Regions from separate parts of the Modicisalibacter sp. genome, predicted to be linked through region 1. Evidence: predicted binding sites of a transcription regulator. Region 1 holds the regulator's gene; each other region holds the start of a gene.
The links. The regulator sigma-54, encoded in region 1, starts transcription at its own class of promoters, with help from an activator protein. The targets are predictions, from matches to a motif close to TGGCACNNNNNTTGCTNT.
Positions count from the first base shown of each region.

Region 2: ACTCB7_RS05230 (DUF3305 domain-containing protein) is a predicted target of sigma-54. The motif match lies at 4,178-4,195, and genes of this name have one in related genera.
Region 3: hmpA (NO-inducible flavohemoprotein) is a predicted target of sigma-54. The motif match lies at 2,250-2,267, and genes of this name have one in related genera.

Region 1 covers NZ_JBSREH010000041.1:87,864-95,286, reverse strand. Annotated here, with positions in the region: gene mlaD (outer membrane lipid asymmetry maintenance protein MlaD) at 1-304, opposite strand, end outside; gene mlaE (lipid asymmetry maintenance ABC transporter permease subunit MlaE) at 301-1,080, opposite strand; gene ACTCB7_RS12545 (ABC transporter ATP-binding protein) at 1,125-1,937, opposite strand; gene ACTCB7_RS12540 (KpsF/GutQ family sugar-phosphate isomerase) at 2,121-3,101, shown strand; gene ACTCB7_RS12535 (KdsC family phosphatase) at 3,144-3,701, shown strand; gene lptC (LPS export ABC transporter periplasmic protein LptC) at 3,706-4,290, shown strand; gene lptA (lipopolysaccharide transport periplasmic protein LptA) at 4,290-4,805, shown strand; gene lptB (LPS export ABC transporter ATP-binding protein) at 4,828-5,553, shown strand; gene ACTCB7_RS12515 (RNA polymerase factor sigma-54) at 5,678-7,087, shown strand; gene hpf (ribosome hibernation-promoting factor, HPF/YfiA family) at 7,214-7,423, shown strand, end outside.
Region 2 covers NZ_JBSREH010000014.1:55,444-62,866, forward strand. Annotated here, with positions in the region: gene ACTCB7_RS05205 (LysR family transcriptional regulator) at 1-343, shown strand, start outside; gene acuR (acrylate utilization transcriptional regulator AcuR) at 414-1,046, shown strand; gene acuI (acrylyl-CoA reductase (NADPH)) at 1,098-2,078, shown strand; gene ACTCB7_RS05220 (helix-turn-helix transcriptional regulator) at 2,100-3,020, opposite strand; gene ACTCB7_RS05225 (formate dehydrogenase accessory sulfurtransferase FdhD) at 3,013-3,903, opposite strand; gene ACTCB7_RS05230 (DUF3305 domain-containing protein) at 4,275-4,700, shown strand; gene ACTCB7_RS05235 (DUF3306 domain-containing protein) at 4,705-5,292, shown strand; gene ACTCB7_RS05240 (4Fe-4S binding protein) at 5,482-7,155, shown strand; gene ACTCB7_RS05245 (TorD/DmsD family molecular chaperone) at 7,158-7,423, shown strand, end outside.
Region 3 covers NZ_JBSREH010000020.1:447-7,869, forward strand. Annotated here, with positions in the region: gene ACTCB7_RS07060 (NnrS family protein) at 1-1,000, opposite strand, end outside; gene hmpA (NO-inducible flavohemoprotein) at 1,014-2,198, opposite strand; gene ACTCB7_RS07070 (tellurite resistance/C4-dicarboxylate transporter family protein) at 2,787-3,842, shown strand; gene ACTCB7_RS07075 (restriction endonuclease) at 3,852-4,778, opposite strand; gene ACTCB7_RS07080 (type III restriction-modification system endonuclease) at 4,888-7,423, opposite strand, start outside.

The DNA.
Region 1 (7,423 bases):
CCGCGGTGCTGTCACGGGGCAGCTGCCCTTCCAGCTTGCTGTCGATGGCCATGGTGACCCGGGCGTCGTACCACTTCGGATCCAGTTCGATGCCCGTGACCTGGCCGACCTGCACGCCCGCCACGGTCACCTTGGAACGCACCTTGAGGCCGCCGATGTTGGCAAAGTTGGCATTGAGGGTGAAGGTGTCGCCCCCCACGCCGTTGCCCAGGCCACTGACGCGCAGCCCCAGGAACACCAGTCCCAGAATGCCGGCCAGCATGAACAGGCCGACGCCAAACTCCATGATCTTGCTGCGCTTCATCCGATCTCTCCAAACATCATCGCCGTCAGCACGAAATCCAGCCCCAGAATCGCCAGCGAGGAATACACCACCGTGCGCGTGGTCGCCCGCGATATGCCCTCCGAGGTGGGAATCAGGTCGTAGCCCTGGAACACGGCGATCCAGGTCACCACCATGGCGAACACCAGACTCTTGACCAGCCCGTTGCCGATATCGGCGACGAAGCCCACACTACCCTGCATGTTGCTCCAGTAGGAGCCCTCGAAGACCCCCAGCCACTCGACACCCACCAGATAGCCACCCCAGATGCCCACCACGCTGAAGCCGATGGTCAACAGCGGCAGCGACACGAAGCCAGCCCACAGCCGCGGGGCGATCACCCGTCGCAGCGGATCGACGCCGATCATCTCCATGCTGGTCAGCTGCTCGGTGGCCTTCATCAGGCCGATCTCGGCGGTCAGCGCGGACCCGGCCCGGCCGGCGAACAGCAGCGCCGAGACCACCGGCGCCAGCTCGCGCAGCAGCGACAGCGCCACCATCTGCCCCAACGCATCCTCGGCGCCGAAGTCGACCAGGATGGTGTAACCCTGCAGGGCCAGCACCATGCCGATGAATAGCCCCGACACCAGCACGATGGCCAGCGACATGACGCCGACGAAGTGCATCTGTCGCAGCCACAGGCGAATACCCTCGCGGGACGGAATGCCCAGGCACGACAGCATCAGGAACAGCCCGGCCCGCCCCAGAGCGTCGATCATGTCCAGCGTGCCGCGCCCCAGTGCCACCACCTGGCGCACCGGCGGACGCCGCGAGGCGCCGCGGCGACGTGCGTGTTCATCGCTCACGATGACGCCCTCCCGGTCATGATGTCGGTGAAATAGTCCGGGGCCGGATAGTGAAAGGGCACCGGCCCGTCCGGCTCGCCGTGGATGAATTGGCGCACACGATCGTCATCGTCGACATCCAGTGTCGCGGGCGTGCCGTGGGCCATCACCCGGCCGTCGGAAATCACGTAGACGTAGTCAGCGATCGACAGGGTTTCCTTGATATCGTGCGACACCACCACTGCCGTCAGCCCCAGCGCCTGGTTGACGGTCTTGATCAACTGCACGAGCACCCCCATCGAGATCGGGTCCTGGCCGACAAAGGGCTCATCGTAGAGGATCAGCTCGGGGTCCAGCGCGATCGCCCGGGCCAGCGCCACCCGACGCAGCATGCCACCGGACAGCTCGGAAGGCATCAGGGCCCGCGCGCCGCGCAGCCCCACGGCCTCGAGCTTCATCAGCACGATGTCGCGGATCATCGCTTCCGGCAGGTCGGTGTGCACCCGCAGTGGAAAGGCCACGTTTTCGTAGACCGACAGGTCGGAAAACAGCGCGCCGCTCTGAAAGAGCATGCCCATGCGCCGGCGCAACCGGAACAACGCGCGGCGCGGCAGCCGATGAACGTCCTCGCCGGCGATGCGCACCCGCCCCGCATCCGGGTAGAGCTGGCCGCCGATCAGCTTGAGCAGCGTGGTCTTGCCGGTGCCGCTGGGCCCCATGATGGCCGTGATCTTGCCCCGGGGGACCTGCAGATCGAGACCGCGAAAGATTTCCTTCTCGCCGCGTGAGAAATGCAGGCCTTCCACATCGACGAGCAACGAGTCATTCATCAGCACAACCTAATGGTAATGGCCGAAAATTATCGAACATTGTATCCTAACTAATATTACCGCCGCCATCCCTCTCGGACGACGCTTGCAAGCCCCACGCGCAACCCGTTTAATGGGCGACCGTTCACCCGCACCCCCTTGAATCGAACATCCACCGCTTCGACCGGCACCGACGATTACGCCATGACCACCGATCCCCAGTTCGCCTTTCGTGACAGCGCACGTCGCACCCTGCACATCGAACAGCAGGCCATCGCCGCGCTCGAAGGCAAGCTCTCGGACGACTTCGACACGGCCTGTCGCCTGATGCTGGCCTGCGAGGGGCGTGTCGTGGTCACCGGCATGGGCAAGTCCGGCCATGTCGCCCGCAAGATCGCCGCCACTCTGGCCAGCACCGGCACGCCGGCCTTCTTCGTGCACCCCGGTGAGGCCAGCCACGGCGACCTGGGCATGATCACCTCGCGTGACGTGGTGCTCGCCCTGTCGAACTCCGGCGAAACGGACGAGGTCACGGCCCTGCTGCCGCTGCTCAAGCGCATGGGCGCTCCATTGATCAGCATGACCGGTCGGCCGGGCTCCACGCTGGCCCGCTACGCCCAGGCGCATCTCGATGCCGGCGTGACTCGCGAGGCCTGCCCCCTGGACCTCGCCCCCACCGCCTCGACCACCGCCGCCCTGGCCTTGGGCGACGCCCTGGCCGTGGCCCTGCTCGAGGCGCGCGGCTTCACCGCCGAGGATTTCGCCCTGTCGCATCCCGGCGGCACCCTCGGCCGTCGCCTGCTGCTCAAGGTCGAGGACCTGATGCACACCGGCGAGCGACTGCCCTGCGTGGCGCTCGGCAGCCCGCTGCGTGACGCCCTGCTGGAAATCACCCGCAAGGGGCTGGGCTTCACCTGTGTGATCGACGCCGACGGCCGGCTCTGCGGCGTCTTCACCGACGGTGACCTGCGCCGCACCCTCGACCAGCACACCAACCTTCATGACCTGCGCGTCGAGGCGGTGATGACCCGGGGTGGCAAGCGGACTCACGGCCACGTGCTGGCCGCCGAGGCCGTCAAGCTCATGGAAGACAATCGCATCACCGCCCTGGCGGTGGTCGACGCCGACGAGCGACCGGTCGGCGCCCTGCACATGCACGATTTGCTGGCCAGCGGCGTGATCTGAACCGAACCGGCCCATCACGTCCACCGACACGAGGAGAACGCCATGGCTCTCGACCCGCGCCTCAACCATCCCCGGCTCGTGGAATGCGCTCGGCACGTCCGACTGCTGGCCCTCGACGTGGATGGCGTGATGACCGACGGGCGGCTGCACTTCCAGTCCGACGGCCAAGAGATCAAGAGCTTCAACACCCAGGACGGTCAGGGCATCAAGCTGCTGCGCCAGGCAGGCATCGAGGTCGCTCTGATCACCGGACGCACATCGCCCATGGTCAGCCGTCGCGCCGCCGCCCTGGGCATCGAGCACGTCTTCCAGGGCAACGACGCCAAGCTCGACCTGCTGCGCCAGCTGCTCGACACGCTGGGACTGACCTGGCAGCAGGCGGCCTACTGCGGCGACGACCTGCCCGACCTGGCGCCCATTCAGCGCGCCGGTCTCGGCATCAGCGTGCCCAACGCGCCGGACTACATTCGCCGCCACGCCGACTGGGTCACCGCTCGCTCCGGCGGGAACGGCGCGGTGCGCGAGATCTGCGACGGCCTGCTCGAGCTTCAGGGGCACTGGGCCTCGGTGCTCGATACCTATCTCCACGGGCAGGGCTGACGCCATGACCCTGTCGCGCCGGCGCCTTTCCACCCTGCTGCTGGGCCTGCTACTGCTCGGCCTGGGCGGCGTGCTGACGCTCATCGACCAACGCGACGTGGGCCTGCCCGGCCCGGTTCCGACGGGCGAGACCGGGGAACCGGACTACTATCTGGAAAACGCCCGCCTCACTCGCTTCGACGCCACGGGCCGAGCCTATCAGTACCTGACCACGCCGCGCATCGAGCACACCCCCGGGGACGACGTCACCCGCCTGGAGACCCCGCGGGCCCGCCTGGACGACAAGCAGGGTCGCACCTGGCTTGCCACCGCCGACAAGGGTAGGCTGGAGGCTGGCGGCAACCCGCTGGTACTCATCGGCCATGCCAGGCTCCGGGCGCCGGAAGAAGGCTGGCAGGCAACCAGTGATGTGCTCCATTACGATGCCGATACCTACCACGCCTGGAGCGACAGTCGCGCCACGCTGCGCCAGTATCGCCAACGGGTCAGCGGCGATCGGCTCGACGCCTGGATCGACACCGGCCGCATGCGCCTGAACGGCGACGTTCAAGGCTTTCATCCGCCGATCAGCCCACAGGGAGGAACCTGATGCGCCCCTATCTTGCCGGCCTCGGCCTGACCGCACTGGCCTTGTTCGCCCCCGGCGTCTCGGCCCTGGAGAGCGATGCCCGCCAGCCCATCAACGTGGCGGCGGACCGCCTTGACCTCGATGACCGTGCCGGTACCGCCGTCTACACCGGCGACGTCAACCTGACCCAGGGCAGCATGGTGCTCGAGGCCGAACGCGTCGAGATCGCGCGCAACGACCAGGGCGAGGTGACCCGGGTCACCGCCACCGGCGACACGCAGCGCGCCTATCTGGAACAGCGCCCGGCCCCCGACGACCAACTGGTGAAGGGCTGGGGCGACACCGTCATCTATCATGCCGCCGAACGCCGGGTCGAACTGATCGGCAACGCCGAGCTTCACCAGGCCCGCGACACCTTCAACGGCGCCTATGTCGAGTACTATCTCGACAGCCGCAAGGTCCAGGCCCGCTCCAAGGCGCAGGGCAGCGACGGCCAGCGGGTCCGCATGACCCTGACCCCCAAGTCGTCGCCGTGAACCCGCCGTCCTGAGGATGACCATGAAGACCCTTGTCGCCCGCCATCTCGCCAAGAGCTACAAGAACCGCCGCGTGGTCCAGGACATCAGCCTGACCATCGGCCAGGGCAGCATCGTCGGCCTGCTCGGCCCCAACGGGGCGGGCAAGACCACCTCGTTCTACATGATCGTCGGTCTGGTGCGCGCCGACGCCGGCGAGGTGACCATCGACGATCTGGACCTGAGCCGCGCCCCCATGCACCAGCGCGCCCGCGCCGGGATCGGCTACCTGCCCCAGGAGGCCTCGATCTTCCGCAAGCTCTCGGTGGCCGACAACATCATGGCCATCCTCGAGACTCGCCGGGATCTCGACAAGGCGGGGCGCAGGAAACTCCTCGAGCAACTGCTCGAGGAGTTCCATATCGATCACATTCGCGACAACACGGGCATGAGCCTGTCCGGCGGCGAGCGCCGCCGCGTGGAAATCGCTCGCTCGCTGGCCACCGAACCGGCCTTCATCCTGCTCGATGAACCCTTTGCCGGCGTCGACCCCATCTCGGTGGGCGAGATAAAGAGCATCATCCGCCAGCTGCGCGACCGCGGCATCGGCATCCTCATCACCGACCACAACGTCCGCGAGACGCTGGACATCTGCGACAAGGCCTACATCGTCGGCGACGGCCAGATCATCGCCGAAGGTAGCGCCGAGGCGATCCTGGCCAGCGAGAAGGTACGCGAAGTCTACCTGGGCCACGAATTCCGGCTCTGACCCTCCTTCCGACGAAACCCTCGACCGTTACGGCGCTTCGTGGCACGGTTATTGCTTAACTACTTGCAAGCCGTGAGGGGGCGGGATACGGTATCCCCGAATCCGTCAGCGAAGTAGGCACGTCATGGCTATGAAACCCACGTTGCAGCTCCGGGTCGGCACGCAGCTGACCATGACGCCCCAGCTGCAGCAGGCCATCCAGTTGCTGCAGCTGTCGACGCTGGACCTCCGCCAGGAAATTCAGCAGGCGCTCGAGTCCAACCCCATGCTCGAGATGGAGGAGGAGTTCGGCGAGACCGCCGTCAGCGATGCGGCCGAGGACGACTGGAACCAGGACATCCCGGATGAGCTGGCCGTCGACAGCGACTGGTCCGACACCTATCAGGACATGGCTTCCGGCAGTCGCAGCGACGAGGGGCCGGATCTCGAACGCAATGCCGCCGGGGAAAGCCTTCAGGACCACCTCACCTGGCAGCTCGCCATGGCCGACCTGAACGAGCGCGAACGCATCATCGCCGAAACCCTGATCGACGCCGTCGACGCCGACGGCTACCTGGCCGCCCCCCTAGACAGTCTCGTCGACGGGCTGCGCGCCCAGGGCCTCGAGGGGCTGCGCGCCCCAGAGGTGGAAGCGGTACTGATGCGCCTTCAGCAGTTCGAGCCCACCGGCGCCCTGGCCCGCGACCTGCGCGAATGCCTGCTTTTACAGCTCGGCGTCCTGCCCGACGACACGCCCCTGCTCCCTCAGGCCCGGCGACTGGTGCGGCAGTTCCTCGAGGCCCTGGCCGGCGACGACCGCAAGCTGCTCAAGCGCCGGCTGCGGCTCGATGACGACCAGCTCGACAGCGTGATCGCGCTGATCCGTACCCTCGATCCGCGTCCCGGCCAGGCCTTCGACGCCACCGGCAACGACTACGTGATTCCCGATCTGGTGGCACGCCACTCGCACGAAGGCTGGCGCATCGAGCTCAACCCCGAAGCCCTGCCCCGCCTGCGCATCCAGCCCGACTATGCCGCCCTGATTCGCCGCGCCGACAAGAGCGACGACAACACTTTCATGAAGCAGCACCTGCAGGAGGCGCGCTGGCTGATCAAGAGCCTCTCCAGCCGCAACGACACCCTGCTCAAGGTCGGGCGCGAGATCATGACCCGGCAACTGGACTTCCTCGACCACGGCGAGGAATCCATGAAGCCCCTGATCCTGGCCGACATCGCACAGGCGGTGGAAATGCACGAATCCACCATCTCGCGGGTGACCACCCAGAAGTTCATCCACACGCCACGCGGCGTCTTCGAGCTCAAGTACTTCTTCTCGAGCCATGTCGGCGGCGAGGGCGATGCGCATTCCAGCACCGCGATCCGCGCCCGGCTCAAGAAGCTGATCGGCGAGGAACCGCCCCGCAAGCCGCTCTCCGACAGCAAGCTGGTCGACCTGCTCGCCGCGGACGGCATCAAGGTGGCTCGCCGCACCGTCGCCAAGTATCGCGAGGCCATGGGGATCCCTTCCTCCAGCGAGCGCAAGCGACTAGCCTGAAGGGGCGCAGAAGCGTCCTGATCGACAGGGTCCGAACCATCTTCACGTCGGCCCTCTCACAGGGGTTTGCTAAGCTGCAAAAAGGGTTACAATCGAGCCACCACTCGCCGGAACAGGAGCGTGTCCATGCAAGCGAATATCACCGGCCATCATGTCGAACTGACAGATGCATTGCGTGACTACGTCAACGAGAAACTGACGCGTCTCGAGCGTCATTACGACAACATCACGACCGTTCAGGTAACCCTCTCGGTCGAGAAGGAACGCCACCAGGCTGCCTGCACCCTTCACGCCGCCGGTGCCGACTTGCATGCCGAAGCCGAGAATGGCGACATG
Region 2 (7,423 bases), on a different contig from region 1:
GGCCACGCTCGCCGAACTGCGCGATGCCGATTTCGTCTGGGGCTTTCGCCAGGCATCGCCGGTCTACTACGACCGCATGCTCGCCCACTTCCGGCGGCTCGATTTCCATCCCCGAGTGGTGCAGTACGGCGCCGACAACATCGCCATCCTCAGCCTGGTCGCCGCGGGGCTGGGTATCGCCGTCGTCCCCGCCTCCAGCAGCGCGCACCCGATGCCCGGCATTCGCTTTCTGCGCCTGCCCGAGCTCGACGACTGCGACATGCCGCTGTGGTTCGCCTGGCGAACCGGCAACGACTCGCCGGCGCTGGCCAACCTGATCGCCCTGGTGGAAGAGACGATGTGACGGCATGCCAGGGCATCGCCGGCGCGGCATTGAATTGACCCGAACTAGACGACCGGTCTATATTCCAGACATGACTCGAACCGCATCTCCGCCCCGCCGCGGGCGGCCGCCCAGAACGCCCCGCGATGATCCCGATACCCGGGCCGCGCTGATCCGCAGCGGCACCGAGGTGCTCACCGAACAGGGCTTCGCGGTCTCCGGCATCGACGGCATCTTGAAGCGCGTCGGCGTGCCCAAGGGCTCCTTCTACTACTACTTTTCCAGCAAGGAGGCCTTCGGCCGGGCGGTCATGGAACACTACGGCCAGTACTTCGCCCGCAAGCTCGACCGCCACCTGACCAATCCCGAGCTGACGCCGCTGCGCCGCATCGAGGCCTTCGTCGCCGACGCCCGGGCCGGCATGGCGCGCCACGACTTCCGCCGCGGCTGCCTGGTGGGCAATCTCGGTCAGGAGGTCGGCGGGCTGTCGGACGACTACCGCCAGTGGCTGCGCGATACCCTCGCGGACTGGCAGCAGCGGCTGGCCCGCTGCCTGCGGGAGGCGCAGGACGCCGGCGAGCTGTCGCCCCGGGCGGACTGCACGCGGCTCGCCGAGGCCTTCTGGATCGGCTGGGAAGGCGCCGTCATGCGTGCCCGGCTCGAAGCCGATGCCTGGCCGCTGGACGCCTTCGTCACCCACTTCCTGGCGGGCCTGCCCCGCTAGGCGCTTTTTCAGGCCACCGACTAGACGACCGGTCTAAAAGGAGACAACCCCATGTTCAAGGCCATCCTGATCGACAAGACCGACGACGGCCAGCAGGCCACGCTCGAGACGCTGGACGAGGCCCGCCTGCCCGACGGCGACGTGACCGTGCGGGTCGAATGCAGCACCCTCAACTACAAGGACGCCCTGGCGATCACCGGCAAGGGGCCGGTGGTGCGCGAGTTCCCGATGGTGCCGGGCATCGACCTGGCGGGCACCGTCGAGACGTCGAGCCACCCCGACTACCGCCCCGGCGACGAGGTGGTCCTCAACGGCTGGGGCGTCGGCGAGAAGCACTGGGGCGGGCTGGCCGAGAAGGCCCGGCTGAACGGCGACTGGCTGATCCCGCGCCCCGCCGCCTTCAACGCCCGCCAGTGCATGGCCATCGGCACCGCCGGCTACACGGCGATGCTCTCGGTCATGGCGCTCGAGCGCCAGGGCGTGACGCCGGAAAGCGGCGAGATCCTGGTGACCGGCGCCAGCGGCGGCGTGGGCAGCTACGCCATCACGCTGCTGAACCGGCTGGGCTATACCGTGGTGGCCTCCACCGGTCGCCCCGAGGAGGCCGAGTACCTGAAGTCGCTGGGCGCCAGTGAGCTGATCGACCGGCGCACGCTGTCCGACCCCGGCCGTCCGCTGGCCCGCGAGCGCTGGGCGGGCGCCATCGACGCGGTGGGCAGCCATACCCTGGCCAACGTGCTGGCCGCCACCCGCTACGGCGGCGCGGTGGCGGCCTGTGGCCTCGCCCAGGGCATGGACCTGCCCGCCACGGTGGCGCCCTTCATCCTGCGCGGGGTGACCCTGACCGGCATCGACAGCGTGATGCAGCCGCGCGAGGTGCGCATCGAGGCGTGGCGCCGGCTCGGCGAGCTGCTGCCGGCCGAGTCGCTGGACGCCATCACCCGCACCATCGGCCTGGACGAGGCCATTGCCCAGGCCGACGAACTGCTGGCCGGGCGCGTGCGCGGCCGCCTGGTGGTGACGCTGGACTGACCCGGCGCGCCACGGCCGGGGTCAGGTGTGCTGGACGTCGTCGCCGCGCCACAGCAGCTTGCCGCACTCGCTCAGGTCGTACCCGCCCAGCGACTGGGCCAGGGTCAGCCCGGCGGGGTCATGCAGATAGTCGAACATCTGCTGCAGCAGGGAGCGGAAATACACGTTGCGCGGCGTCACCAGGTCGAACGCCTCCTCGGTGATGGGGATGAAGCCCAGGCCGAACTCGTTGGCCGCCGACAGCGTCCCCGGGCCGATGTCGGCCTCGTGGCGGGCGATCAGCGACGCGGCCTCGCGCTCGCTGTAGGCGATGGCCTGGGTGTTGAGCTGCTCGGGGCGCAGCTGATGGCCGGCCAGCCACTCCTTCAGGAAACGCTGCCCGCCGGCGCCCTCCTGGCGCACCACCCAGCGCCGGCCGGCGCCGAACAGCCCCGAGGGGTCGCGCGGCTGATGCCGGTCCTCGGCACGGATGATCAACCCCTGGCTGCGCCGGAACAGACGCACCAGCACCCAGTTGCGGTAGCCGCTGTGGCTGCGCACCAGCGCCGGATGCCGCAGCTCGCTCTCCTCGGCGCGCCCCCAGTGGATGCCGCAGGCATCGGCACGCCCCTGGGAGAGCAGCGACAGCCCCAGCTGGGTACCGGTCACGCTGTAGCCGTAGAAGGCCTGGGCCTGCTGGCGCTGGTTGAGGCGCATGATCAGCGCCGCCAGCAGCGGGTCGTCGCTGCCGGTGATCATCAGACGATCCGCCAGCACGCCGTGGTGGCAGGACTCCAGGATCCACTGCTCCACCAGCCGCCGGGGAAACAGCCACTTGCCGGTGACCTTGGTGGAGGGAATGGCGCCCTCGCTGGCCAGCTGGTAGATCTTCTTCTCGTTGAGGTGCAGCAGTTCGGCGACCTGATGCACGGTCAGAAACGGCGAGGCGGCGGTCTCACTCATCGGAGCCCCTTGCACGACGTGGCGAACGATCCCCCGGGCGCGGCGCCGGCATGGCGTCGAGGTGCAGCCGCGCCAGGTCGTCGACGACCTGGAAGTGGCGCCCCTTGGCCCGTGCCACCAGCAGCACGCCGAAGCGCCGCGCCAGCTCGACGCCCTTCTGGGTCATCCCCGAGCGCGACACCAGCACGCTGATGCCCATCTGCGCCACCTTGAGCACCATCTCGGAGGTCAGCCGCCCGGTGGTGTAGAAGATGTCCGCCTCGCCCAGCTCGGCGTCCTCGGCCGGGCCCTCGCCCAGCGCCGCCAGCCACTGCCGGCCGGCGAGGGTGTCCACCGCGTTGTGCCGCCCCACGTCCTCGACGAAGCCCAGCACGCGATCCTGACGGCACAGCGCGCAGCCGTGCACGGCCCCTGCATTGCGGTAGGTCTCGTTGAACGCCTTGAGGTTCTCGAGCAGGCGATACAGCACCGACTGTGACAGCGGCGTGCGCGGCAACGGGTTCAGGTCGGTGGCGTCCAGCAGGCGCCCGAACACCGTGCCCTGCCCGCAGCCGGTGGTCACCGTGCGCTGTGCCAGCCGGTCATCGAGATCCTCGGGCAGCGCCCGGGTGACCACCGCCGCGGCCTCCACGTCCCAGTCCACCTGCAGCACCTCGACGTCCTCGGCGCGGGTCAGCAGCCCCTGATTGCGCAGGTAGCCCAGCACCAGCGCTTCCGGCTCGGCCCCCAGCGTCATCAGGGTGACGATCTCGCGGCGATTCAGGTACACGGTCAGCGCCCGCTCGGCGGCGATCGCCTGGCGACGCGGCTCGCCGTACTCATCGGTCACGGTGATCTCGACCGTGGTCGGCCTGCGCGCCCGGCTCAACACGATAGTGGCCATGCGTTGCTCCTTTCGGTTTGCCGACAGGATACTCAAAGCGCCACCGACCTGCGCAAGCAAAATCCCCGGGCAGGCAGAGCCCTCGCGGTTAGTGCCGCCAAGGGCTGATCCGCCGACAGGTCTACGAGGGGGCGCTGTGGACCCCTCCATGGGCGCTACCTACGCCATCCATGGCGTAGGACCCCCTCTTCGACCTGTCCCCGGCGCCCTTGCCGGGGACAACGACGATTACCCTGACCGGACAGGCCCGCTCCGACGGGTTTCCCGCACCGTCAGGCACGGCGCTTGCAAGCAATTGCGGCACGTTGGCGCACGGCAACCCGCCAGCCCCGACAGCACAGGATCCCCGCAACCAGGAGGCCAGCACCCCCATGGCGACCGACGACAACCTGCGACACGTCAGCCTCGAGCTGACCTGCCGGACCCGCGAGATCAAGGGCTTCACGTCCCGGTCCTGGCACATCACCGCCCTGGGCTGTCACGACCGCGGCCCGCATGTGCTGCCGCTGACGCTGTTCCTCACCGAGCGCACGGCCTATCGCTTCAACCTCGAGTCCCGTCAGCCGCGGCTGTTCGTGCGCTGCGAGGCCGGCGACGACACCCTGACACCGCGCGAGGTCACCGCCAGCCAGGAGGTCGCCGCCAACTGGATGGACGGCGAGACGCAGGTCCTCGACGCCCCCATGCCGCCGGCGATTCATGCCTGGATCGAGGCCTACCTGGCACGCCACGGCGAACGCATCGATGCCGGACGCAAGAAGAAGCGCGCGGGTGCCGGCCGCGCGCGTCAGGAGTGACGCCATGAGCTTCATGAACCGCTGGTCGCAGCGCAAGCGCAGCCAGGGCGAGGAACACCCCGCCCCGACCGATGAAACAACGCCGGACGTGACAACCGAGGAAACCGACGCCGCCCCGACCGGTGCCGCCGCGCTGATTCCCGGCTACGACCCGCAGCGTCCACTGGACGAGCAGCTGCCCGACCCCGACACGCTCGGCGCCGGCGACGACTTCCGCGCCTTCCTGCTGCCCGGCGTCGGCGACCTGCTCAAGCGACGCGCGCTGCGGCGCCTGTTCAAGGTCGGCAACTACAACGTGCGCGACGGCCTCAACGACTACGACGACGACTACACGACCCTGAAGAGCCTGGCGCCGGAAGCCGGAGAACGCATCCGCCAGTGGCTGCGCCGCGATGCCGAGCAGGCCGAGCCACAGGCGGTCCCCGCCACCCCCGAAACGGCCGCGGAGACACCCGACGCCGACACGACCCCGGCCGGGTCCCCCGACGACACCGATGCCCGCGCTCCCGCGGACGGGGAAACTGCCGCGCCTGCCGACGGTGACGAAAAGACACCAAATGACCCAGTCCGGCATCCGAGTGAGTCAACTTGACCCACACGCACGACCGGCGGGCCCGAAACACTCCCATATCTTGCCCGGTCCCCCCTTCGTTTGCAGCGGGAATGGGAACCCCGCCTGCAATGGAAAACGCCAGATAACCGGACCCGACGCAGATCGGGCCGCCGCCACCCGTGTGGCAGGCACAAGACCGTGGCAAGACCGACACGCTGATGAGGTGACATGCCCCAGTTCATCGATACGCGGGCGCTGAACGACGACGCCCGCAATGCCGCCGCCCGCGAGGCCGCCCTGCAACAGGTGTCCTGGCCGCGCAACCTGGCCCCCGCCACCGTGAGCTACACCAGCCACGGTCACGTGGCCCTCGTCGGCCCGGCCGAGGCGATCGGCCCGGCCGCCCGGGCGCTCGCCGACAGCGAACTCGCCAGCCTCACCCTGGTCGCGACCCGCCACGCGGCACAGAACACGGTCGCCGACATTCCCGGCGCCCATGCCGTCGCCTGCGCCGCACCGCAGCTGGAGGGCCACCTGGGCGCCTTCCACCTGACCGCCCGCGACGGCGGGGAGTCGCTGGCCCGGGCGACCATCGGCCGCGATCATTTCGACGCCGTGCTCGACCTGGGCACCCCGCCGCTGCTGGGACACGACCTGCCGCCACCCGGCTACTATCGTGTCGGGACGCGCGCCGGCACGGACATGCCCCTGGCGGATGCCCTGGCGGCGCTGCGCGAGTGCGTCGGCGACTTCGAGAAGCCGCGCTACTTCCAGATCGACAGCGACCTCTGCGCCCATGCCGGCCGCGGCCAGACCGGCTGCACCCGCTGTCTCGAGGTGTGCCCGGCCGATGCGATCTCGAGCCTCAAGCAGGAGATCGTCATCGACCCGTTCCGCTGTCACGGCGCGGGCAGCTGCACCAGCGTGTGCCCCACCGGCGCCATCCGTTACGCCCTGCCCGCCCCCGAGAGCCTGGACGCCTACATCGCCCGCCTGCTGGCGACCTATCACGCCGAGGGCGGCGAGACGGCGGTGGTGCGTTTCCTCGACCAGGAAACCCATGGCGCCGAAACCGATACGGCCGCGGGCCATGTGCTCGACATCCCCCTCGAGGAGATCGGCGCCGCCGGGCTCGACCACTGGCTGGGTGCTATCGCCCGCGGCGCCGGGGAGGTGCGGGTGGTGCTGCGCGACGGCCTGCCGCCGTCGCTGGCGCGACTGGTCCGCGACCAGTATGCCCAGGCCCGCATCATGCTCGAGGCGCTGGGCCACGACACGCGCCGCCTGACCCTGATCGCCGACGGCGACACCGACGCCCGCGATGCCCTGCCGATCCTGACGCCGCTGGCCGGCCGCCTGGAGGGCGAGCGCCCCACCGCCAAGCGCGAGGCGCTCAACGCCGTCCTCGACTTCCTCGCCGACCACGGCACGCCCGCCGTGGCACGAGTGCCCATGCCCGAGGGCGCGCCCTTCGGCACCCTGGCCATCGACGCCGACCACTGCACGCTGTGCATGGCCTGCGTGGCGGTCTGCCCGACTCGCGCACTCTCCACCACCGGGGACACACCGAGCCTGCACTTCCAGGAAAGCGCCTGCGTGCAGTGCGGCCTGTGCGAGAGCGCCTGTCCGGAACAGGTCATCCAGCTCGAGCCGGGGTTCCTGGCCACGCCCGAGGCGCGCCACCGCGTCGAGACGGTCAAGGAAGAAGCCCCCTTCGAGTGCATCAGTTGCGGCAAGGCCTTCGCCACCGCCAGCACCATCGCCTCGATCAAGGAAAAGCTGGCCGCGCACCCGTACTTCGCCGGCGACGCCATCAAGCGCCTGGAGATGTGCGAGGACTGCCGCGTCAAGGACATCTGGCACGACCTGGCGCGTGACCCCAATGCTCAGTTGAAGGTGTGACCATGACAACGCCCGAGTCCCTCGCCATGGCCGACGCCACCGACACGAGCACCGACGTCGCGGAGCGCAATGCCCTGCGCGCCGACATCTACCGGCTGCTGGCACGCCTGGTCCGCGAGGCCCCCAACGCCGAACTGCTGGACTTCCTCGCCGGTCTCGAGCCGGATGACGAGAACTCGCCGCTCAAGCGCCACTGGGCCTCGCTGTCGCTGGCCGCTCGCCATGCCCGGGTCGAGACCCTGCACGACGTCCACTTCGGCCTGCTCGT
Region 3 (7,423 bases), on a different contig from region 1:
GCGCGACGAGCGCCCGGCCGGTATGCCCCAGGGCCACGCGCGCCATCATCGCCAGCATCATGCCCCCCATGCCGCCCACGGTCAGGGCGTGGATCGCCAGCGACAGGCTCACGATGTGCCAGGCTGAAAGCGCCCACATCGCCAGGCCCAGGCAGACGAAACCGTAGCTCAGATGCAGGCTCCACAGCAGCGGCTCGCGCCAGCCATGCCAGCCGGCCCAGCGCAGCCCGCGCACGAGGTTGGCGAGCGCCGCCACCCCGGCGACCCCGGCCCACACGCCGTCCGGCACCACGCCACCGACCAGAACCACCAGCTGCAGGCCGACCAGCGCCACGACGCCGCCGATCGCCGCCGCCTCGAGCACCAGCGGGCGGCTCGCCTGGGGGCGGTCGAGACGCCGCGCGGTAAAGAAGGGAATCACCCGGCCGCCGAGGATCACCATCAGCAGCGTGATCAGCAGCACGGCCAGGGACTCGCCGCCGCGCAGCAGGTACGCCGCGCCGCCGTACAGCGCCAGATGCATGGCCAGGTTGGCCACGGCGAGCAGCGCGAGCACCGGCACGAAGACCAGGTTGCGCCACTGGCGCCGGTGAATCACCGGCCGCGCCAGCAGCACCGCGGCCAGCGGCAGGAAGGCCACGTCGAGCGTCGCCACGCCCGCCGCCGGCAGCCCGCCGGGAAAAGCGATCGCCAGCCGCGCCGCCAGCCAGAGGACGGCGAGCCCCAGCAGCGGCCAGCCGGAGAGGCCCGGCCGGCCGGTCCAGTTCTGCACCGCGGTGAGCAGGAAGCCCACCACCACCGCCGCGGCAAAGCCGAACAGCATCTCGTGCGGGTGCCACCACATCAGGCCGCCGTAGGGGGCGAGCCATACGTGACCGTTCCACACCCCGCCCCACACCAGCATCGCCAGCAGGCCGAAGGCCGCGGCGAGCAGGAAGAAGGGACGAAACGCCAGCCGCCACAGCGGCATGCGGCGCGCCAGGACAGACGAGTCGTGCATCGGGCGCTCCCGGTCAGCCGGCCTGCAGCGGCCGCGAGGGGCCGAAGTGTTCGTAGTGGCGCCGCTCGCCGGGCACGCCCAGGCTGTCCAGGGCGTGATCGACGGCGGTCATGAAGCCCTGCGGCCCCACGAAGTAGCACTCCGGTTCGCCCTCGGGCAGATAACGCGCCAGCAGCTCGCGATTGACGCGGCCGATGTGGTCGGCCCTGTCGTCGTCCTCGCGGCCCCGCTCGTAGAGCGTCACCGAGGTCAGGTGGTCGGCATGCTCGCGGGCCAGGGCCGCCAGCTCGTCGGCGAAGGCGTGGTGGGCGCGCTCCTGGGCGGCGTGCAGGTAGACCACCCGGCGCCCCTGCTCCAGCGCCCGGCAGGCCATGGGCAGCATCGGCGTCTGCCCCACCCCGCCGCTGATCAGCATCACCGGCGTCGAGGCCTCGTCGAGCGTCAGCTGCCCCGAGGGCTGCAGCAGCTCCAGCGTGTCGCCGACGGCCAGGCGGTCATGGAAGTACTCGCTGACCCGGCCGCCCGTCTCGCGCTTGATCGAGATCCGGTAAGTCTTGCCGTTGGGCGTGCCGGACAGGCTGTAGTGACGATAGACGGGCTCGCCGTCGATGCTCAGCTTGACGCCGATGAACTGCCCCGGCTCGAAATCCGCCACCGGCCCGCCGTCGACCGGCTCGAGCACGAAGGAGCGGATGACCCGGCTCTCCTGACGCGTCTCGGCGATGCGGAAGGTGCGCGTGCCCTGCCAGCCGCCGGGACGCGCGGCGAACTCATGGTAGGCTTCCGCCTCCAGATCGATCAGCAGGTCGGCCAGCTCCTGATAGAGCGCGCCCCAGGCATCGGCGATCTCGGGGGTCACGGCATCGCCCAGCACCTCGCCGATGGCCGCCATCAGGCATTCGCCGACGATCGGGTACTGGTCGGGCTGAATCCCCAGCGAGACGTGCTTGCTGACCACCGTGGCCAGCACCTCGCGGGCCTTGTCCGGTTCCTTGCGCATCTGCACGTAGGCCAGCACCGCGCTGGCCAGCACCCGGGGCTGGCCGCCGTCGGCCTGGTGGGTCTGATTGAACAGCGGAACGACCTCCGGGTAACGCTCGAACATCAGCGGATAAAAACGTTTCGTGATCGCGTCGAGATGCTCGGCCACCACGGGAGCGGTTGCCTCGATCAGGCTTTCCTGCTGGTCCGTCAACATGTTGAACCCCTTTGATGTTTCGATTGGTCAGGCATGAGCCTGATTACAGGTGTAGCAACCCATGTGCCCGCCTTCAAAACGGTCGCCCGGATGCGGCACTTTGTCGCGAAACGCCTCCAACTAACTGATTTATAAACCATTCAACAATGCCCTTGGGACCTGCCGGCGATTTCGCGGCGATGCCTCCGTGCCGGGACGGTCAAGATGACAGTCTTTTTGCTGTCTTATTGACACTTCTGTCAGGATGACACCCCCTTGGCCGGACCTTGACCCGCACGGCGTTCGCCAGTATCACCAGGCAATTCACGCCAATCGGCAGCAGTGCATAACGCCAGACTGGTTCGTGCCGGCTCTCGAACGGGGCGACCGGGAGATCGTGCCCTGGGCACCGGTGTTCGGCTGCCCCGTCCACCCGGCCTATTCACGCGACAAGGCACCACCTCGGCGCGAGCAATCGCTGTCTACGTGGCGAATCAGCAGCGCCGATGGAGCAGGCTTGACCACCCCAGACCGGCCCCTGTTCGGCGGGGTTAACGGTGGCGTCGACGCCACCGGCAGCTTTCGCAATTCCGCAGAGATCTCACCGACATGACAAGACCCGCCATACGAATCGATCGCGCCGCCGCCGACTTCTTTCCCGGCTACTTTGCCGTCGCCATGGCCACCGGCGCGCTCTCGATCGCGGCGCATCTTCTGCAGATCGAGGCGATAGCGCGGGCCTTTTTCTACATCAATGTTGCGGCCTATCTGGTGCTTTTCGGCCTGCTTCTCGTCCGCATCATTCGGCATCCTCATCGCCTGGTCGCCGACATGCACTCGCATTCGCGGGGCCCGGGATTTTTCACCCTGATTCCCGGCACCTGCATCCTCGGCGCCCAGATGCAGCTCATCGCCCACTCGCCCCCCATGGCCGACATGCTTCTCGGCCTCGGCATGCTGTCATGGCTGGTCGTGATGTACTGGTTCTTCATCGCCGTCATCGTGCACCCCAGAAAGCCCAGCCTGCGCAACGGCATCAACGGTTCCTGGCTGCTCGCGTCCGTGGCGACCCACTCGCTGGCCATCCTGTGCACGCTGATCGAGTGGCCGGAGGCGTGGCGAACACTCGCCCTGCTGGCCGCCCTGTGCCTGTTCCTGGTCGGCTGCATGCTCTATCTGGTGATCATCCCCATCATCTTCTACCGCCTGACCTTCGTGGCCCTCGACGTGACGCTGCTCTCGCCCCCCTACTGGATCAACATGGGCGCCATGGCCATCGCCACCCTGTCGGGCGCCGGGCTCATGCTCACCCTGCCCCACGTGCCGTCGTTGAGCGACTTTCTGCCGTTCATCAGGGGCATCACGCTGTTCATGTGGGCATCGGCCACCTGGTGGATCCCGCTGCTGCTGGGCCTGTCGGCCTGGCGCTACCTGATCGCGCGCCATCCCCTGCGTTACGACCCCCAGTACTGGAGCATCGTCTTCCCGATCGCCATGTACACCGCCGCCACCGCGCGCCTGGGCGAGGCGCTGGCGATGCCGGCGCTGCTCGTGCTGCCCCATCTTTCCCTCTGGGCCGCGCTCGCCGTGTGGATCGGCACGGCCATCGGCATGCTGACGGCACGCAGAAATCAGCGTGCCCAGGGCAGCCCGTCGAACGACTGAACGACGCTCTTAAAGCAACACAGGGGCATCGGAAAGCCCCAGCCGGCTTCGTGTCGCAACAGACAGGTGCTGGCAATGCTCGAAGAGCCAGTCTGCAAAATCATCGCCATCCATGATCTGAATGCCATCCTTCTCGGCCAAGGCCTCGACACCCTCGTCGACAATGGCTGTCGTGATCAGCCAGCGCTGGGCATCATCCTCATCGATTGCCGCAAGCTGGCGAACACCATGATCGTCCGTCACTCCCTTGTGATGCTTTACCTGGATAAGGAGCTTCGAGGGGTTGAACCGATCCTTTCGGTAAGCTTCGATGTCGGCATCGGCAATACCTTCATAGTGACGCTTGCTGGGTCGATGAACGTCATACCCTTCTAGTTTCAAAAGCTCCATCACCAGCATTTCCAGCCCATTTCCACCCCCGGAAAGGAAAGTGCTGCCCTGCTGTATGCGCTTCAGGAGCGACTTCTTGAAGGCCTCGACTGCTTCGCCGTTTTCGGCCTCATGCTGCCCGCTTATATCGCTGAAGCCACCAGCTTCGAGACGGGCATAGAGCGTTTCCAGCTCATCCGAAAACTCATCCAGCGATGCGACGGCTATGCGTATTTTCAGACGCGTTTCAAGGGCGGTAGAAAGATCGTCACGAGGGATACGCTTGACCGTACCGTCCTCTCCGCGTAAAAACCTCACTCCGACCCGATTTTCCCCGTAGGCGATATCCTGCGCAAAGCTCTTCTCCCCGGTGGCTCGGGCAAGCAGTATGGCGCGAGCCACCGGGACCACTATCAGGTCATCGGCGCAAATATTGAAGAAGCGCCGAATCTGATTGCCCTTCCTGCCGATCTCGATTCCCCGGTCATGGAAAGATGCCATCAGGGACTCTGCAGACGAGTGCTCCGAGAAGTTCATTTGCGACCAGCCATAACCCACCTGGTCCATTCTCGTCAGCTCAAGCGGGCTTCTCACCAATATCACTCTGGGCACAGCACTGTCCTTTCTTGATTGCAGTATGGCGCCAGGCCACCAGAGGCCTGGCATTGCTCCTTCCTCAACGCACCAGGTCCATCAGCTTGTCGTAGGAATCCACCACATCGTACTTCACCTTCGCCGTGGCGATGGTGTCGAAGAACGCCGTGGCACACTTGATCTTGGCCTGCTCGATTTCACGCAGCTCCAGCGATGACATGCTGCCCTTGGTCTCGGCCACGAAGTAGACGTGCTTGACGGCATTCTCGTTGAAAGCGATGGCCCAGTCGGGGTTGTAGTTGCCCACCGGGGTCGGGATGAAGAAGCTTTTCGGCAGCTTGGCGTAGACGACCACTTCCTTGCCGGTATCGAGTTCTTCGACGAAGTCCCGTTCGATCCTGGAGTCTGTCACCACGTAGTCGAAGACATGGCGCTTGGCCTTGTAGGCCCGATCCAGCTGGTTCTCCGACTTCTCGATGGTGAAGATTTCCTGGCTGTGCTGCTCGTTGATGGGGTCGTAGCTGATGTGCTTAACCACCATGGTGGCCTTCTGCTCGTTGATCAGCCTGGCGGCCTGGGCCATGAAGTCCTCGGGATTCATCTGATACTGCTTGAAGGTTCTGGGCTGGATCTTGGAGAGAATCGCCGCGATGGTACGCCGCGTCAGCTGTGTGGCCTCGGCCAGACGGCCGATCAGATCGTACTGGACCGCCGAATGCAGCGAGCCGTCATGCTTGACCCGCTCGCTCTCGTTGACGGTGAAGGCCTGCCCGCTGGTCAGGTCCTGGTAGCTGGCTTCCGCCTTCTGGGTGCCACGTTCCACCTGGTATTCCAGGCGCTTAACGCTGAGCTTCAGATCCAGGTAGCCCACGCATTTCTCGATCAGCTCATTGGAATCGAAGCTGACCGAGTACGCCGCCTTGCGGTTGATGCGCTCCCAGAGCTCCTGAAATTCCTTCTTGTGGAAGTTGTCGTTGAGCGGGTTCCGCTTGGCCTTGCGGCCGTCATCAATGTGCGGCAGCTGGGCGTTGCTGAAGACGCTGTCGATCAGCTGGAAGACCTGCTGTGCATGGGGCTGCAGCGTCTCCGGCAGCTCGGCAAGGGTGCCGTCCTCCTTGGCCTGGTGGTAAGCCTCGGTGATGTGGTCGGCGCTATCCGTGTAGTCGTTCTTGAGCAGGTAACGGTAGATCTCCTTGGCCATGGCGGGCGTGACCTCTACTTCCCCCTCATCCGACACAAGGAGCTTGCCGGTGAAGTAGGCCTCGTCGGCGACCCGCGGACGCTCGGAGAGCTCGTTGCTGATGTCGCGCTGCAAGGCGGTGACAAAGTCCTTGTAGCTCTCGCTGGCAACCACCGTCAGCTCGTTGATGTCGTGCACCGTCAGCGGGTCGTCCATGCGCTCGCCGAGCTGGTTGACCGCCAGGCGCAGGCCGCGCCCCACCTCCTGGCGCCGGGAGATGGTGTTGTCGCTGTGCTTCAGCGTGCAGATGACGAACACGTTGGGGTTGTCCCAGCCCTCCCGCAGGGCGGAGTGGGAGAAGATGAAGCGCGTGGGCTCCTCGAAGGAAAGCAGGCGCTCCTTGTCCTTCAGGATCAGATCGTAGGCATCGACATCGTCCGTCTCGGTCGAGCGTGCCTTGGTCTTGGGGTCGACGAGGCGCTTGGACTTCTTGTCGATGGAGAAGTAGCCGTTGTGAGTGTCCGAGACGTCGATGCCCTTCAGGTAACGGTTGTACGCGCTGTCTTCCAGGGTCAGCACCTGGTTGAGCTGGTGGTTGTACTCTTCCTCGAAGATCCGGGCGTATTCGCCCAGCACCTCACCACCCTCATCGTACTGGCGGTACTTGGCCACCTCGTCGATGAAGAACAGCGTGAGCACCTTGACCCCCTGGGAGAACAGCCGCTGTTCCTTCTTGAAGTGCGCCTTGACCGCCTCGCGAATCTGGATCCGGCGCAGCGCCTGCTCGGTGACATCGACGGTCACCTCCCCGGCAGTGAGCTCGACACCGTTGGTGAAGCTGAGCTGATCGACCCGCGCGTCGATCTCCGAGACGACGAACCCCTTGTACTGATCCAGCCCATCCGAGAGCTCATACAGGTTGTCGCCCTTGCCGAGCTTGCGGCGCTTGCGCTTCACGCCGCCGGCCGACTTCACTTCGTACTCGATCCAGGCCACCGGGGGCTTGTTCCTGGCTGTCTCGATATTTTCCAGGTAGAGGTAGGCATCGGTGCCGGTGAGGCCCTTGGTGGTGACACCATGCACCGAGATCTTCTTCACCAGCTTCTGGTTGTAGGCGTCCAGGGCATCCAGGCGGTGAATCTTGTTGTAGGTCGTCTTGTGGGTCGCCGAATAGCGCACGATGAACAGCGGGTTGAACTCGCTCAGTGAGCTGAGCGTCTTGCCCCCTTCCATCTTCTGCGGCTCATCGAGGAACAGGATCGGCCGGTTGGCCTTGATGACGTCGATGGGGCGGCGCGACTGGAAATCGTCCAGCTCATCGTAGATGCGGCGGTTGTCGGCACCACGGGAGTTGAAGGCCTGCACGTTGATGACCATCACGCTGATGCCGGCATCCGAGGAGAAGCTTTCCAGGTTGTGCAGCTGCTTCGAGTTGTAG